2 regions of the Streptomyces sp. NPDC096310 genome follow, and region 2 is predicted to be linked to the other one. Evidence: predicted binding sites of a transcription regulator. Region 2 holds the regulator's gene; the other holds the start of a gene.
What was found. The regulator HspR, encoded in region 2, represses chaperone genes until heat shock. The targets are predictions, from matches to a motif close to TTGAGNNNNNNNNNCTCAA.

Region 1 (7,803 bases), on a different contig from region 2:
GGTGACGGTCCATTCGGGCCCGTTGTCGATGTCCAGACACAACGCGTCGTAACGCTCCGCGGCCGTTCGTACGTACTTCACAAGATCGGTGTGATGGATCACAACGCGCGGATCGGTGAGCGCGGCGCCCGAAATGCGCGTAAGGGGGCCGCCCCGGTGCCAGTCGATGACGGCCTGCTCGCGCTCGACGACGGCGATGGCTCCCCAGCGCGGATCGGCGGTGGCGTGCGCGAGCGAGAAACCGACGCCGAGACCGCCGATGAGCACGGAGGGACGCGCGCCCCCGGAGCCCGCCGGGACGAGCGCCGCGTACGCGGCATCGACGAGCAGCCGTTCCGAGCGGCCGTCCGACGTGTCCATCAGGAAGCAGCCGTTGGCGATGATCTCCAGCTCCTCGCCCCGCCGCCGCAGGACGACCTCGCCGTGGGGCCCCTCGCGGCGGTCGAGCGTGACGGGACCGGAATCCGGGACGGGTACGGACATGCTGGCGCCTCTCCCTCGGTGCGACGGATGGTGGACATCCTGGTCGGGAGGGGTGGGCCAGGACAATCCGGTTTTCGCCGCCGAGGTCAGCGGTCCTCCCGGCGGGCGCCTCGCCACACGTACACCCCGGCGCCGCACACGTACGCCACCACCGCCACTGCCCAGGCCCCCGCCTGCGGCCCCGGCTGGAGCGGCCAGGCCCACAGCGCGGCGGCGCCGCCCGGCGCGCGGGGCGCGGCCAGACAGACGGCGCTCGTGTACGCGGTCATCGGCAGCCGGCTCAGCCGCGCCCCCAGCAACGTGGCGGCGCCCGCCGTCACCCCGGCGGCGCCGAGCAGATTCCGTACCACGGCGGGCGCTCCGAACGCCTCCGGATGCCCGGGCACCCCGGCCGCGAGCAGCGCGGCGGCGAGCGCCGTCGGACCGAGGAGGACGGTCAGCCGCCGGGGCCACCAGGGGTGTACGGCCGTACGGTCCAGCTCGTCGCTGTGCGTGTACATGCCTGTCCCGATCGCCGCCGAGGCGAGGAGCGGAGCGAGCACGACCACCGGAATCCGGGCGGTATGGTCGAAGCGCGGCTGGGCCTGGAGCCACCACGCGGACCACGCGGCGGTGAGCGCGACACCGGCGAGCGCGACCAGGGTGGCGGGCAGGGCGCGGGAGCGGGCGTACAGCGCGAGCGGCGCGCACAACTTCAGCCCAACGGTGCGCAGCAGGATGGTGGTCTCTTCCAGCGGGCCCCCTTTCGCGACGGTGCGCAGCAGCGCGGCATCGTCACGGTCTCCCCCCACGGGGCGGCACAGTCTCACGCCCTCTATATCGCCGGACACCCCGGCCCCGGTTCACCCACCCGGCGCCCGGACGCCCCCGCGCCGGGTCAGCGGGGCCGTCGGGCGCGGGGCCTTCTCGCCGTGTACAGAGGTGTATGTGGCGGCAAGCCACGGGCCCAGGTCCTCGACGAGCAGGGCGAGCGTCGCCGGATCGGACGAGGGCGTGCGGCCGAGGGCGGCAGCGGTGCGCATCTGCTCGGCGCGTTCGGGGTAGTAGCGGCCGAACAGCTCGGCGGACTCGTCCAGGTCACTGGTCCAGCCGCCCCAGCGGGGCATGACCAGGGTGAATCCCGTACGGACGAGGCGGCGGCCGACCCGGCGGCACAGGGCCCGGCGATCGGAGTCCGTGGTGGCCGTGGCGACTCCGGCGCGCCAGCGGGGCAGCGCGAGGGCGAGATCGCCGTTGGTTTCGCGGGCGAGCAGGGAGGTGGGGCGGTACCGGGGCAGCCGCCGCGCGAGGTCGTCGCCGAGCAGCGGTGTGCAGAGGCAGGCGATGAAGAATCCGCCGTCGTGGCGTTCGAGGTCGCTGAGCAGGACGCGGGTGCTGGTCAGCAGGGTGCCGACACCGTCGATCTGAGGGAAGTCGTGGTCGAGCGCGGCCCCGGCCGCCGCGGCGTCGGCGCGGTCGGACTCGGTGGGCTCCTGGTGGAGGGCGAGCTGAAGGTCCAGGTCGGAGCTGCCGGGGACGGCGGTGCCGCGGGGAATGCTGCCGTACAGATAGGCGCTGTGCAGACGGGAGCCGAACGTCGCGGCGATACGGGCACGCGCGGCGCCGACGACGGGGGTGAACGCCGCCGTCACCCGGTCAAGGGCGCCCTCGCGGGCGATCGTTCCGTCGTGGCGCAGCCCGCGTTCGTCGTCCATGGGGTCACTGTGCCCCGTTCCCCGATGTCACGGGCCGGGGACCGGGGTGATCGCTCAGAGCGAACAACGGCGGGGGAACAATCCCAGGCTCATAAGCATTGAGTCGGTATAGCTCAACTTGCTTGATCGTCTGTGTCGTACGACTGCTTCACTGACTGCTCGGTCGACCGTCGACCGTCGACCTCGTACTCGTACGACTGCTTCACCGCCTTGTTCACGCCGAAGGGGAGACCATGGCTTCCACGTCCACACCGCTCACGCTTCCCGTACTGCCGCTCGACGACGAGGTCGTGCTGCCCGGCATGGTCGTGCCGCTCGATCTGTCCGACGCCGAGGTCCGTGCCGCCGTGGAGGCCGCGCAAGCGGCCGCCAGGGACGGTGGCGGCGACGGTGCGGGTGGCGGGGGCAAGCCCCGGGTGCTGCTCGTGCCGCGTATCGACGGGAGTTACGCCGGGACCGGCGTGCTCGGGACCGTCGAGCAGGTCGGCCGGCTCTCCGACGGGGACCCGGGTGCGCTGATCCGCGGCCGGGGCCGCGTGCGGATCGGGGCCGGTACGAGCGGGCCCGGCGCCGCCCTCTGGGTGGAGGGCACCGGCGTCGACGAGAGCGCGCCCGAGCCGCTGCCCGGCGCCGTGGCCGAGCTGGTCACCGAGTACAAGGCGCTGGCCACCGACTGGCTCAAGAAGCGCGGCGCCTGGCAGGTGGTCGACCGCGTCCAGCAGATCGACGACGTGTCGGCGCTCGCCGACAACTCCGGCTACTCGCCGTTCCTCTCCACCGCCCAGAAGGTCGCCCTGCTGGAGACCACCGACCCGGTCGCCCGGCTGAGGCTCGCCACCCAGCAGCTCCGTGAACACCTCGCCGAGCAGGACGTCGCCGAGTCGATCGCCAAGGACGTCCAGGAGGGCGTCGACAAGCAGCAGCGCGAGTTCCTGCTGCGGCGTCAGCTCGACGCCGTACGCAAGGAGCTGCGCGAGCTGAACGGCGGGGCCGCGGACGGGGCGGACGAGTCCGACGACTACCGGACCCGCGTCGAGGCCGCCGACCTCCCCGAGAAGGTACGGGAGGCCGCGCTCAAGGAGGTCGACAAGCTGGAGCGCTCCTCCGACCAGAGCCCCGAGGGCTCCTGGATCCGCACCTGGCTCGACACCGTCCTGGAACTGCCGTGGAACGAACGGACCGAGGACAGTTACGACATCAAGGGCGCCCAGTCCGTCCTGGACGCCGAACACGCCGGCCTGGAGGACGTGAAGGAGCGCATCACCGAGTACCTGGCCGTGCGCAAGCGCCGCGCGGACCGCGGGCTCGGGGTCGTCGGCGGTCGGCGCGGCGGCGCCGTCCTGGCCCTCGTCGGGCCGCCCGGGGTCGGCAAGACCTCGCTGGGCGAGAGCGTCGCGCACGCCATGGGGCGCAAGTTCGTCCGGGTCGCGCTCGGCGGCGTACGGGACGAGGCGGAGATCCGCGGCCACCGGCGTACGTACGTCGGCGCGCTGCCGGGCCGTATCGTCCGGGCGGTCAAGGAGGCCGGTTCGATGAACCCGGTCGTCCTGCTCGACGAGATCGACAAGGTCGGCTCCGACTTCCGCGGCGACCCCGCCGCCGCGCTGCTCGAAGTCCTCGACCCCGCGCAGAACCACACCTTCCGCGACCACTACCTGGAGGTCGAACTCGACCTCTCCGACGTGGTCTTCCTCGCCACGGCGAACGTTCTGGAGGCCATTCCGGAGGCGCTGCTCGACCGTATGGAACTGGTGCGGCTCGACGGCTACACGGAGGACGAGAAGGTCGTCATCGCCCGGGACCACCTCCTGCCCCGCCAGTTGGAGCGCGCCGGCCTGGAGCCCGGCGAGGTCACCCTGGAGGACGCCGCGCTGCGCAGGCTGGCGGGCGAGTACACCCGCGAGGCGGGCGTACGGAACCTGGAACGCTCCATCGCCCGGCTGCTCCGCAAGATCGCGGCCGAACACGAACTCGGCGACCGCGAGCTGCCGTTCACCCTCGGCCCGGACGACCTGCGCGGGCTGATCGGACGGCCGCACCACGTACCGGAGTCCGCGCAGGACCCGGCGGAGCGCCGTACGGCGGTCCCGGGGGTGGCGACCGGCCTCGCGGTCACGGGCGCGGGCGGTGACGTCCTCTTCGTGGAGGCGTCCCTCGCCGACGCCGAGACGGGCGGCTCGGGGCTGACCCTGACCGGACAGCTCGGTGACGTGATGAAGGAGTCGGCGCAGATCGCGCTCTCCTTCCTGCGCTCGCACGGCGCGGAGCTGGAGCTGCCGGTGGCCGATCTGAAGGACCGGGGCGTGCACATCCACTTCCCGGCGGGCGCGGTCCCGAAGGACGGCCCGAGCGCGGGCATCACGATGACGACGGCACTGGCCTCGCTGCTGAGCGGCCGTCAGGTCCGTACGGACGTGGCCATGACCGGCGAGGTCTCGCTCACCGGCCGGGTCCTGCCCATCGGCGGCCTCAAGCAGAAGCTGCTGGCCGCCCACCGCGCGGGCATCACGACGGTCGTGATCCCCAAGCGCAACGAGGCCGACCTGGACGACGTCCCGGCCGAGATCCTCGGCAAGCTGGAGGTCCACCCGGTGACGGACGTCCGCCAGGTCCTGGAGCTGGCGCTCGCCCCGGCGGAGGTACGGGTCCCCGCGGCGGCCTGATCACCGCCGCCGGGACACCGCATCGGCCCGGCTGCCCGGCCCCTCTCGATCGGGACGAGAGGGGCCGGGCAGCCTCATAGGTACGGGAGGTCAGCCGTTGGCCAGCGCCTGTACGCGGTCCAGCGCCCCGTTGAACCGGTTGTGGTCACCCACGATCGGCCCCGTCGACGTGTACTGCCAGATCGTCTGGAAGCCCCAGCCGGCCGGCAGCTCGCCGACCGTCGTGTCGTACCGGGCGATCCAGAGCGGGTTGGTGGAGCCGAAGCCCGCGTAGTTGCCCGTGCACGTCTTCCACCAGCTCGTCGCCGTGTAGATCACGGCGTCCCGGCCGGTACGCGCCCGGTAGGTGTTCACGAAGTCCCGGATCCAGTCGACCATCTGCGACGCCGTCTTGCCGTAGCAGGTCGCGCCGTACGGGTTCCACTCGATGTCGAGCACGCCCGGCAGCGTCCTGCCGTCGGGCGACCAGCCGCCCCCGCCGTCGACGAAGTAGTTGGCCTGGTTGGCGCCGCTGGAGTCGTTGGGCGTGCCGAAGTGGTACGTGCCGCGGATCATGCCCACGTTGTACGAGCCGTTGTACTGCTGGGTGAAGGAGGTGTTCTTGTAGTAGTTCCCCTCGGTGGCCTTGACGTAGGCCCACTTCACCCCGCTGTTCCACAGGGCCGGCCAGTCGACGTTCCCCTGGTGGCTGGAGACGTCGACGCCCTCCGTCTGGGCGGCTCGGCCGTCCTGGGGCAGCCGCCCCTGGCCGTCGTGGGCGATGACGCCCATGCCCATGTGGGCCGAGCCGCGCGTGGGGATGTCCGCGGGCGGGTCCGCCGGGTGGGGAGCCGCGCTCGCCGCACCGGGGAGAGCGAGGAGCAGTGCGAGAGTGGCGGGGAGGGCGGTGGCCGCGACGACCCTGGAGCGGCCTGGGACGCGGGATCTGGGGACGGGCATGGGTGTGCCTCCGAAGACCTCGGTGGGGGGAGATCATGACCTGGCGACATGTCACTGGAGTGAACATGTCAGTATTGAAGCTACGCACGTAGACCCGGACGGCGGAAGGGTGCCACGCCGGTGCCGTTGGTATAAACCCCTGAAATACTGAACAAGCTGCGGCAATGGCCGTCGGCGAAAGAAACTTTCAGGAGTGGAAAAGCGCGCGATGGCTGCTGACGTGCACGGAAGCGGTACGGAACCGGAACGGGGCCTTACCGGTACGAGTGGTGTGGACCACGAATTCCTCGCCCTCGAACAGGAACTGGCGGTCTTTCTCCGCCGGGCCCGTGCCAACTCCGGGGAAATGGCGCGCGAGGTCCATCCCGATCTGGAACCGGCGGCTTATGGACTGCTGCTGCGCCTGGAGAGCGGCGGCGCCCAGCGGGCCACCGAGCTCGCCGCGTACTTCGGCGTCGGCAAGGCCACGATGAGCCGTCAGCTGCGCGCCCTGGAGGAGCTGGGGCTGGTGAGCCGCGAGCCCGACCCCGCCGACGGGCGCGCCTGGCTCATCCGGATCACCGACGAGGGCGGGAACCGCTTCCGCCGGGTCCGGGGGGCCCGCCGGGAGCGGTACGTACGGCAGCTGGCCGGCTGGGACCGTACGGAGATCGCCGAACTGGCCCGGCTGCTGCACCAGCTCAACGCCACCACCGAGAGCTGAGAGGTCGCGCCGGGGCATGGGCGGGCGGCGCCTCACAGCTCCACGTACGTCACCGTCGCGTCGTCGTTCGTCTTGCCCCTGCGGAACGCCGTGCCGTCCGGATCCGCCGACTCCGCCGCCCGCACCCGGTCGATCAGCTCCTGCGGACCGCTCTTGCGCACCAGCGCCAGGCAGTCCGTCCAGCCGCCCTCCCGGAACACCTCCACCCACCGGGTCGCGCCGTCCGTCAGTGCGAGCAGGGACCGTACCTCCGCCGCCGGGGTGCGGCCCGTCACGGCGCGCTCCGCGACCGCCGGGTCCGACGCCGCCGTGAAGAAGCCGCCCTCCGCGTTGCGCAGGGCGTCCGTCGCGGCGACCGAGCGCAGCGCCTCGCGCGGGACCCGGTCGAGACGGTCGTCCAGCACCGCCCGTACCGTCCCGTCCGGGGACTCCAGCAGCAGTGTGGAGTCGGAGAGCACGAGATGTTCGACGGCGTCCCGGCCCCAGCGCGCCAGGACGACGGTGGCCTGCGGAGTGCGTGCGTGAGAAAGCTCACAGGTGTCCCGGTGGGCGTCCGCCGTGCGGCGGATCGAGAGGGCGAGAACCTGTGCCAGCGTCATATCCCGTCGTGAACCGGACAGTTCCAGGAGCGCCCCGCCCAGCCTGGCCGTGAACCACGGCACACCGTGCACACAACCGTCGTCACCGGCGGGCGGCGTCACCCCGTCCAGCACGACCAGCGCACCGCCCTCGCCCAGCGCGGGCATCGCCACGGCCGCCCAGTCCTCATTGGGGCGGGCGGTGTGACCGGGAGAGGTGGCCTGTTCGACGCGCATGGGCTCCAGTCTGCCTGACCCGTCGCACCGCCCGCAGGATTCCTTCACATTTCCCGCACGTCGGGTCGGTCTCCCCGACACGCCTGGTCAACCGCTGTGATTCGGTCAGAATGAGGGGGCGTCCGAGCGCCGGAGGAGCGGACGGGACCGGCCGCTCCGGCGGTACGGGCGGCCCCGGCGAGCTGCGGGCGGGCATCTTCCCAAAGCCCGCCCGGAAGGTCCACCTGGCACGCCGTGTTCCAGCGGCCGCCCGACGGGGAAGAGTTGTTCGCCAACTCCTCGTGATGTTCACTCGTCCAGGTGGCGGAGCGGCCGATGCGCGCCTTCCTCCCCGGAGCGCTGGAATGGTCGGCAGCCGAAAGCCAAACCAGGGGTGGGGGTGGGGTTACCGCGTTGTCAGACCGGACCGGCCGTCACCTCTGCTTCATGGGCGGACGAGTCAAGAATGCGAGCACCGGTGCAGAAGAAGCGGCCTCGGGGCAACAGTGTCACGGCCACCGGCACGG
Region 2 (7,803 bases):
TACGGCAGCCAGCCGCCCAGCACCGGGAGGACGAAGTCCGCCTGGAAGAGCTGGCAGTACGCGGTGATGATCGTCAGCGCGAGCGTGAGGAAGCCGACCGCGACGAACCAGTGGGCGACGCCGACGACCCCCCAGCGGTTCATCCGGGTGTGGCCGACGAACTCCTTGGCCAGGGTGAGGCTGCGCTGCTTGGGGTCGTCCGTGCGGCTCCCCTCGGGCACCGGCCGGCCGAGTCGGACGAAGCGGTAGATCTGCGCGACGGCGCGGCCGATGAGCGCGACGCCGACCACGGTCAGGACCAGCGACACGATGATCGCGGCGAGTTGCATTCGGGGGCTCCTCGGGCCTGCGAGGGTGGGTGAATCAGCACTCATACTGATCGTACTAAGCGGTAACTTAATCAGCTCGTGCTGAGGGTACCCACTTATTCCGTCGCAATGTAGCCGTGGGGCCGGTGATCTGTGTCGCTGAGGTGACCCTGACCGGAGGAATGATGAGCGCGCCGGGCGTCCGGGCGAGGATCGCGAGGTCGAGGCCGATCCAGTGGTGCTCCACATAGTGCTGGTCGAGCAGGGGCGCCTCGTCCCACGGCAGCCTGGAGCGGCGCCGTACCTGCGCGAGCCCGGTCAGCCCGGGCCGTACGAGCCGCCGCCAGGGCGCCGCCGCGCCGGGGGAGCCGAACTCCAGGGGCGCGGGCCCGACCAGTGAGAGGTGGCCGCGTACGACATGGGGCAGCCGGGAGAGCAGGTCGAGGCGGAAGCGGCGGGTGCGCAGGGAACTCAGGAGGAAGGGGTGTCCGTTGAGCCCAGTGCGGTAGTCGCGTACGAGAACGCCGCCGGCCGGGCGGGTGAGCGCGACGGCGAGCGCGGCGGCGGCGAGCACGGGCGAGGCCAGGACCAGCAGGACCGAGCCGAGGGTCAGGTCCAGCAGTCGTTTGGGTTCGAGATGGGCTGCGAGGTGCGCCGCGAGGCGCCGCCCCCGGTGCGGGAAGGGCCGGGGTGAATGCCAGGGTGTATCCGAGGGCGTATGTCGCTTCATGGCCACATCTGACCGTTCTCTGAGCGCTTTATGGCTTTTGTCGGGGAACGATCGCATGCTGGGGCGGTACGGGTCCGGTAGGCGCCCCGGGAAAGCAGCCGGTCCGGGGTCCGCAGGCCGGCCTCCGGCGCCGGCCCGGGGGTCGCGGATCCCCCGGCGCAGGGGTGGGCGCACAATAGTTGAGTCTCTTCGGCTCAGGTCCTTTGACTCCACGGAATCTGTGATGCATCCTTGAGCCTGTTCCACTCAAGTCACCTGGAGGAATCGAAATGGCACGTGCGGTCGGCATCGACCTGGGCACGACTAACTCCGTCGTCAGCGTTCTCGAAGGCGGCGAGCCCACCGTCATCACCAACGCAGAGGGCGCCAGGACCACGCCGTCCGTCGTCGCCTTCGCCAAGAACGGCGAGGTGCTCGTCGGCGAGGTCGCGAAGCGCCAGGCGGTCACGAACGTCGACAGGACCATCCGGTCGGTCAAGCGCCACATGGGCACCGACTGGAAGATCAACCTGGACGGCAAGGACTTCAACCCCCAGCAGATGTCGGCCTTCGTGCTGCAGAAGCTGAAGCGGGACGCCGAGGCGTACCTGGGCGAGAAGGTCACCGACGCGGTGATCACCGTCCCGGCGTACTTCAACGACTCGGAGCGCCAGGCCACCAAGGAGGCCGGCGAGATCGCGGGCCTGAACGTGCTGCGTATCGTCAACGAGCCGACGGCGGCCGCGCTGGCCTACGGGCTCGACAAGGACGACCAGACCATCCTGGTCTTCGACCTCGGTGGCGGTACGTTCGACGTCTCGCTGCTGGAGATCGGTGACGGCGTCGTCGAGGTGAAGGCCACCAACGGTGACAACCACCTCGGTGGTGACGACTGGGACCAGCGCCTGGTCGACTTCCTGGTGAAGCAGTTCGCCAACGGTCACGGTGTGGACCTGGCCAAGGACAAGATGGCTCTCCAGCGTCTCCGCGAGGCCGCGGAGAAGGCGAAGATCGAGCTGTCGTCCTCCACCGAGACCACGATCAACCTCCCGTACATCACGGCGTCCGCCGAGGGCCCGCTGCACCTGGACGAGAAGGTCACCCGCTCCCAGTTCCAGCAGCTCACGGCCGACCTGCTGGACCGGTGCAAGACCCCGTTCCACAACGTCATCAAGGACGCCGGCATCCAGCTCTCCGAGATCGACCACGTGGTGCTCGTCGGTGGTTCGACGCGTATGCCCGCCGTGGCCGAGCTGGTCAAGGAGCTGACCGGTGGCCGCGAGGCCAACAAGGGCGTCAACCCGGACGAGGTCGTCGCCATCGGCGCCGTGCTCCAGGCCGGTGTCCTGAAGGGTGAGGTCAAGGACGTCCTGCTCCTCGACGTCACCCCGCTGTCCCTGGGTATCGAGACCAAGGGCGGCATCATGACCAAGCTCATCGAGCGGAACACGACGATTCCGACGAAGCGCTCGGAGATCTTCACGACGGCCGAGGACAACCAGCCGTCGGTGCAGATCCAGGTCTACCAGGGCGAGCGCGAGATCGCCGCGTACAACAAGAAGCTCGGTATGTTCGAGCTGACCGGTCTGCCGCCCGCGCCGCGCGGTGTGCCGCAGATCGAGGTCGCCTTCGACATCGACGCCAACGGCATCATGCACGTGGCCGCGAAGGACCTCGGCACCGGCAAGGAGCAGAAGATGACCGTCACCGGTGGCTCCTCGCTGCCGAAGGACGAGGTCAACCGGATGCGCGAAGAGGCCGAGCAGTACGCGGACGAGGACCACCGCCGCCGCGAGGCCGCGGAGACGCGCAACCAGGCCGAGCAGCTCGTCTACCAGACGGAGAAGTTCCTCAAGGACAACGAGGAGAAGGTTCCCGGCGAGATCAAGACCGAGGTCGAGGCCTCGATCGCCGATCTCAAGGAGAAGCTGAAGGGCGAGGACACCGCGGAGATCCGTACCGCCACGGAGAAGGTCGCCGCCGTCTCGCAGAAGCTCGGACAGGCGATGTACGCGGACGCCCAGGCGTCCGGCGCCGCCGGTCCCGAGGGTGCGGCCGGCGAAGGCCAGGCCAAGCCCGAGGACGACGTCGTGGACGCCGAGATCGTCGACGACGAGAAGCCCAGGAAGGACGGTGCGGCGTGACCGAGGAGACTCCGGGCTTCGAGGAGAAGCCCGATGTCCCCTCCGGCGCCGACGACGCCACGCCGAAGGCCGCCGAGCCGGACTCCGCTCAGGAGTCCGGGCCGGCGGCCCCCGCCGGGGACATCCAGGACGCGGCTCTGCTGGCCCAGCTCGACCAGGTCCGTACGGCGCTCGGTGAGCGCACGGGGGACCTCCAGCGGCTCCAGGCGGAGTACCAGAACTACCGCAGGCGTGTGGAGCGGGACCGGGTCTCCGTCAAGGAGATCGCGGTCGCGAACCTGCTGACCGAGCTGCTGCCCGTGCTCGACGACATCGGCCGGGCGCGCGACCACGACGAGCTGGTCGGCGGCTTCAAGTCCGTCGCCGAGTCGCTCGAAGCGGTCACGGTCAAGCTGGGTCTCCAGCCGTTCGGTACGGAGGGCGAGCCCTTCGACCCGACGATCCACGAGGCCCTGATGCACTCGTACGCGCCGGACGTCACGGAGACGACGTGCGTCGCGATCCTCCAGCCCGGGTATCGGTTCGGCGAGCGGACGATCAGGCCCGCCAGGGTCGCGGTGGCCGAGCCGCAGCCGGGCGGCAAGACCAAGTCCGCGGAGGAGCAGGCGGATTCGGCCGATGACAGGGAGAACGGTGGCCCCGACGAGGGCTGACGGGAAGAACACACCGGCCGCGGCCGGCGCGCGACGCGCCGGCCGGGCGCCGGACACAGGTGACGCGGTGACCGGCGGTGCCGGTGCGGGCGGAGAGGAGGGACGTCGAGGATGAGCACGAAGGACTTCGTGGAGAAGGACTACTACAAGGTTCTCGGCGTTCCCAAGGACGCCACCGAGGCCGAGATCAAGAAGGCGTACCGGAAGCTCGCCCGCGAGTTCCACCCGGACGCCAACAAGGGCGACGCCAAGGCGGAGGAGCGCTTCAAGGAGATCTCCGAGGCGAACGACATCCTCGGCGACCCCAAGCGGCGCAAGGAGTACGACGAGGCGCGCTCGCTCTTCGGCAACGGCGGGTTCCGGCCGGGGCCCGGCGCGGGCGGCAACGGCTCGTTCAACTTCGACCTGGGCGACCTCTTCGGCGGCGGCCAGGGCGGCACGCAGGGCGGCCCCGCCGGGGCCGGCGGCTTCGGCGGCGGGCTCGGGGACGTCTTCGGCGGACTGTTCAACCGCGGCGGCCCCGGCACTCGTACGCAGCCGCGCCGCGGCCAGGACATCGACACCGAGGTGACGCTCAGCTTCACCGAGGCCGTCGACGGGGCCACGGTCCCGCTGCGGATGTCCAGCCAGGCGCCGTGCAAGGCGTGTTCCGGCACCGGCGACAAGAACGGCTCACCGCGGGTCTGCCCGACCTGTGTCGGCACCGGACAGGTGTCGCGCGGCTCGGGCGGCGGCTTCTCGCTGACCGACCCGTGCGTGGACTGCAAGGGCCGCGGGCTGATCGCCCAGGACCCGTGCGAGGTGTGCAAGGGCAGCGGGCGTGCCAGGTCCTCGCGGACCATGCAGGTCCGGATCCCGGCGGGCGTCAGCGACGGCCAGCGGATCAGGCTGCGCGGCAAGGGCGCTCCCGGTGAGCGCGGCGGACCCGGCGGCGACCTGTACGTCGTCGTCCATGTCGACGCGCACCCCGTCTTCGGCCGCAGGGACGACAACCTCACCGTCACCGTGCCCGTCACCTTCACGGAGGCGGCGCTCGGCGGCGAGGTGCGGGTGCCCACGCTGGGCGGCCCCCCGGTCACGCTGAAACTGCCCGCGGGCACCCCCAACGGCCGTACGATGCGGGCCCGTGGCAAGGGCGCCGTACGCAAGGACGGCAGCCGCGGCGACCTGCTGGTCACCGTCGAGGTGGTCGTGCCCAAGGACCTCGGCGGCGAGGCGCGCGACGCGCTGGAGGCATACCGGAAGGCGACCGCGGACCAGGACCCGCGGGCGGAGCTGTTCCAGGCGGCGAAGGGAGCATGACCCGATGGACAGGGACGGGCGGCGGCGGCCGTCCTCAGCGTTCGGCAGGGCGGCGTACACGCTGACCGAGGAGACGCCGGTGTACGTCATCTCGGTGGCGGCCCAGCTCTCCGGGCTGCACCCGCAGACCCTCAGACAGTACGACCGTCTGGGCCTGGTCTCGCCGGACCGTACGGCGGGCCGTGGGCGCCGCTACTCGGCCCGGGACATCGAACTGCTCCGCCAGGTGCAGCAGCTCTCGCAGGACGAGGGCATCAACCTGGCCGGGATCAAGCGCATCATCGAGTTGGAGAACCAGGTCGCCGCGCTCCAGGCCAGGGTCGCCGAGCTGTCGTCCGCGGTGGACGGCGCGGCGGCGGCGATGCGACAGCGCGAGGCGCAGGTGCACGCCTCGTACCGCCGGGACCTGGTGCCGTATCAGGACGTGCAGCAGACGAGCGCGCTGGTGGTGTGGCGCCCGAAGCCCAAGCGCGCGACGGACTGACCCGGGCGCGCGAGGGACCGCGGTCCCTCGTGGCGCCGCCTCAGCGGGACGCCCGGCCGGGATCTTCCGGCCGGGCGTCCCGCTGTGCGGGGTCCGCGGCTTCGGCCGCCGTACGTACGGGGTACGGGGCGCGGTCAGCCCAGTTTGCGCTCCTCGGCGGCGGCCTCGGAGCCCCACCACACCCCGAGCGAGAACAGCGTGTCCACGCCGACGACCTCGTACAGCTTGTTGAGGTCGGTGTTGACGGTGCGCAGGCTCACGTCCAGCTCGCTGGCGATCTGCTTGAGGGTGCGGCCCTCGCGGAGCTTGTTGAGGATGCGCCGCGAGCGCCCCGTCGTGACGATGCCCTCCCTCGGCCGGAACCGGCCGCCCATCCACGGCTCGGCCCGTTCCCACTGCTGGTCGAAGAGGTGGTGGAGGAAGGCCACCATGCCGGGGTGCGTCACCTTGAACGCGGTCATTCTGTTCGGCTCGTCCCGGTGGTCGGAAATGATGGCGAATCTTCTGTCCACGAGGATCATTCGCTCGAAATCGGAGGCGAGGGTACGTATCTCCGCGCCGTGCGCGCTCATGGTGGTGGCCCACGTCTGTTCCGCGGCACGGGTGCGGGCGGCCTCCGAATAGATCGTGCGGCGGGTGATACCGCGCTCAAGGAGATTGATCTCGCGGGGGACGACCGCGGCGAGCCCTTTCGCGGTGCGGTTCACCGGATGTGCCGTATACATGTGGGATTGCGCGTAATCCGCTGCCTGCATGATGGCCGCATTGACGTGTTCGACCCGGTCGAGGAACTCGATTCCGTTACCGGTGGGCGATTCGTGCGTACGCATGTCACGGTACAGCTCGTCGAGCTGATGCATGCGCTGGAGGTGACGGGCGATGCCGGCGCGCTCCTCGGCCATCGCGCTCTGCTCGGCGTGGTGCAGGTCGGCCACGCCCCACCGGTCGGCGTGCGGGTCGTGCACGGCCAGGCCCAGGGCGATCAGCTCCGTGCAGCCCGGCTCGGCCCGCTCGACCTGCTCGCCCCGTACGAGCCGGCGCAGCAGGTTGTGCGCCCCCGCCGACACAGCGGGCGACGGTTCTCTGTGGGTCACCGCGTCCGGTTGTGTCATATGTCCCTCCTGCGTGGTTCCGCAGTGCTGCACGGTTCCGCAGTGCGCATCAGTGCAGTCGCGTTTCACTTGATCCGGGCAGGCCTGTGTCGGCACTCTACAGAGAGTGACCGAGGCCATCGCCGAGTTCTCGCCGTGCAGGGGCGGTGGTTCGGCGTCCGGTTCAGGGAATTCGAGCTGATTCGGGTCGATTCAGTCGGCGCCTTCCCTCTCTTCGTTCACGGTGGTTTTCGTTTGTGGGCGGTGCGGAGCGAGGTATGTCGAGGTGTTTCGAAATGCCGGGTCAGCGCTCCTGGTCGAGGATTCCCGAGTGCGCGATCAGATAGCCGAGCTGTGCCCTGCTTCCGCTGCCGAGCGTGGTGGCGAGTTTGGCGATGTGGGCGCGGCAGGTCCGTACGTTCATCCCCAGACGCCGCGCTATGGCCTCGTCCACGTACCCCTCGATGAGCAGCTTCGCGATCGACCGCTGGACGCCGGAGACACCGTCGGGCGTCGGCTCGTACGAGACCTGTTCGGTGAGGGGTGTGGCGCGCCGCCAGAGCTGTTCGAAGACCTGGGCCAGGTAGTCGACGAGCGCCGGATGGCGCAGTTCCAGAGCGACCGCCCGGTCGGAGCGCGCCGGGATGTACGCGACGGTGCGGTCGAAGATGATCAGCCGCTCGACCAGCTCCTCCAGCGTCCGGATCTCGACGTTCCCCTCGGCGAGCCGTTCGGCGTAGGCGAGCGTGCCCTGGCCGTGCCGGACGGTGTGCTGGTACAGGGTGCGGATGCTGACCCCGCGGTCCACCACGAGCTGGCCGCGCTCCAGCCCCTGTTCGAGCGCGTCGGCGCTGCGGACACCGCCTGGCTGGACGGTCAGGACCTCCGTCCTGCACGCGGCCGTGGCGAGGTCGATGGCCGCGTTGATACGGCCCTTGCCTTCCAGGACCGTGATCGCGTGGGCGCTCGGCGGCCCCTGCGAGGCGATCGCCATGAACGGCTCGAAAGCGTCGGTGAGGGCCACCGCGAAGTGCCGTCGCTCCTGGATCTCCCGCTCGATGGGGTTGAGGCGCTGGGAGAGCGCGGCGGACGGCGGAACCGGTCGCAGCCAG

Region 1: a site for HspR is predicted at 2,276-2,294, ahead of lon (endopeptidase La). Genes of this name have one in related genera too.

Annotation. Positions count from the first base shown of each region.
Region 1 covers NZ_JBIWFO010000004.1:271,315-279,117, reverse strand. The annotation lists gene ACIQ7D_RS12230 (spermidine synthase) at 1-483, opposite strand, end outside; gene ACIQ7D_RS12225 (hypothetical protein) at 570-1,175, opposite strand; gene ACIQ7D_RS12220 (nucleotidyltransferase) at 1,326-2,177, opposite strand; gene lon (endopeptidase La) at 2,411-4,840, shown strand; gene ACIQ7D_RS12210 (lysozyme) at 4,931-5,779, opposite strand; gene ACIQ7D_RS12205 (MarR family winged helix-turn-helix transcriptional regulator) at 5,988-6,482, shown strand; gene ACIQ7D_RS12200 (hypothetical protein) at 6,515-7,297, opposite strand; gene ACIQ7D_RS12195 (nitrate- and nitrite sensing domain-containing protein) at 7,755-7,803, shown strand, end outside.
Region 2 covers NZ_JBIWFO010000002.1:126,018-133,820, reverse strand. The annotation lists gene ACIQ7D_RS05950 ((Fe-S)-binding protein) at 1-329, opposite strand, end outside; gene ACIQ7D_RS05945 (sugar transferase) at 397-1,038, opposite strand; gene dnaK (molecular chaperone DnaK) at 1,308-3,161, shown strand; gene grpE (nucleotide exchange factor GrpE) at 3,158-3,814, shown strand; gene dnaJ (molecular chaperone DnaJ) at 3,926-5,116, shown strand; gene ACIQ7D_RS05925 (heat shock protein transcriptional repressor HspR) at 5,121-5,600, shown strand; gene ACIQ7D_RS05920 (LuxR C-terminal-related transcriptional regulator) at 5,735-6,712, opposite strand; gene ACIQ7D_RS05915 (helix-turn-helix transcriptional regulator) at 6,996-7,803, opposite strand, start outside.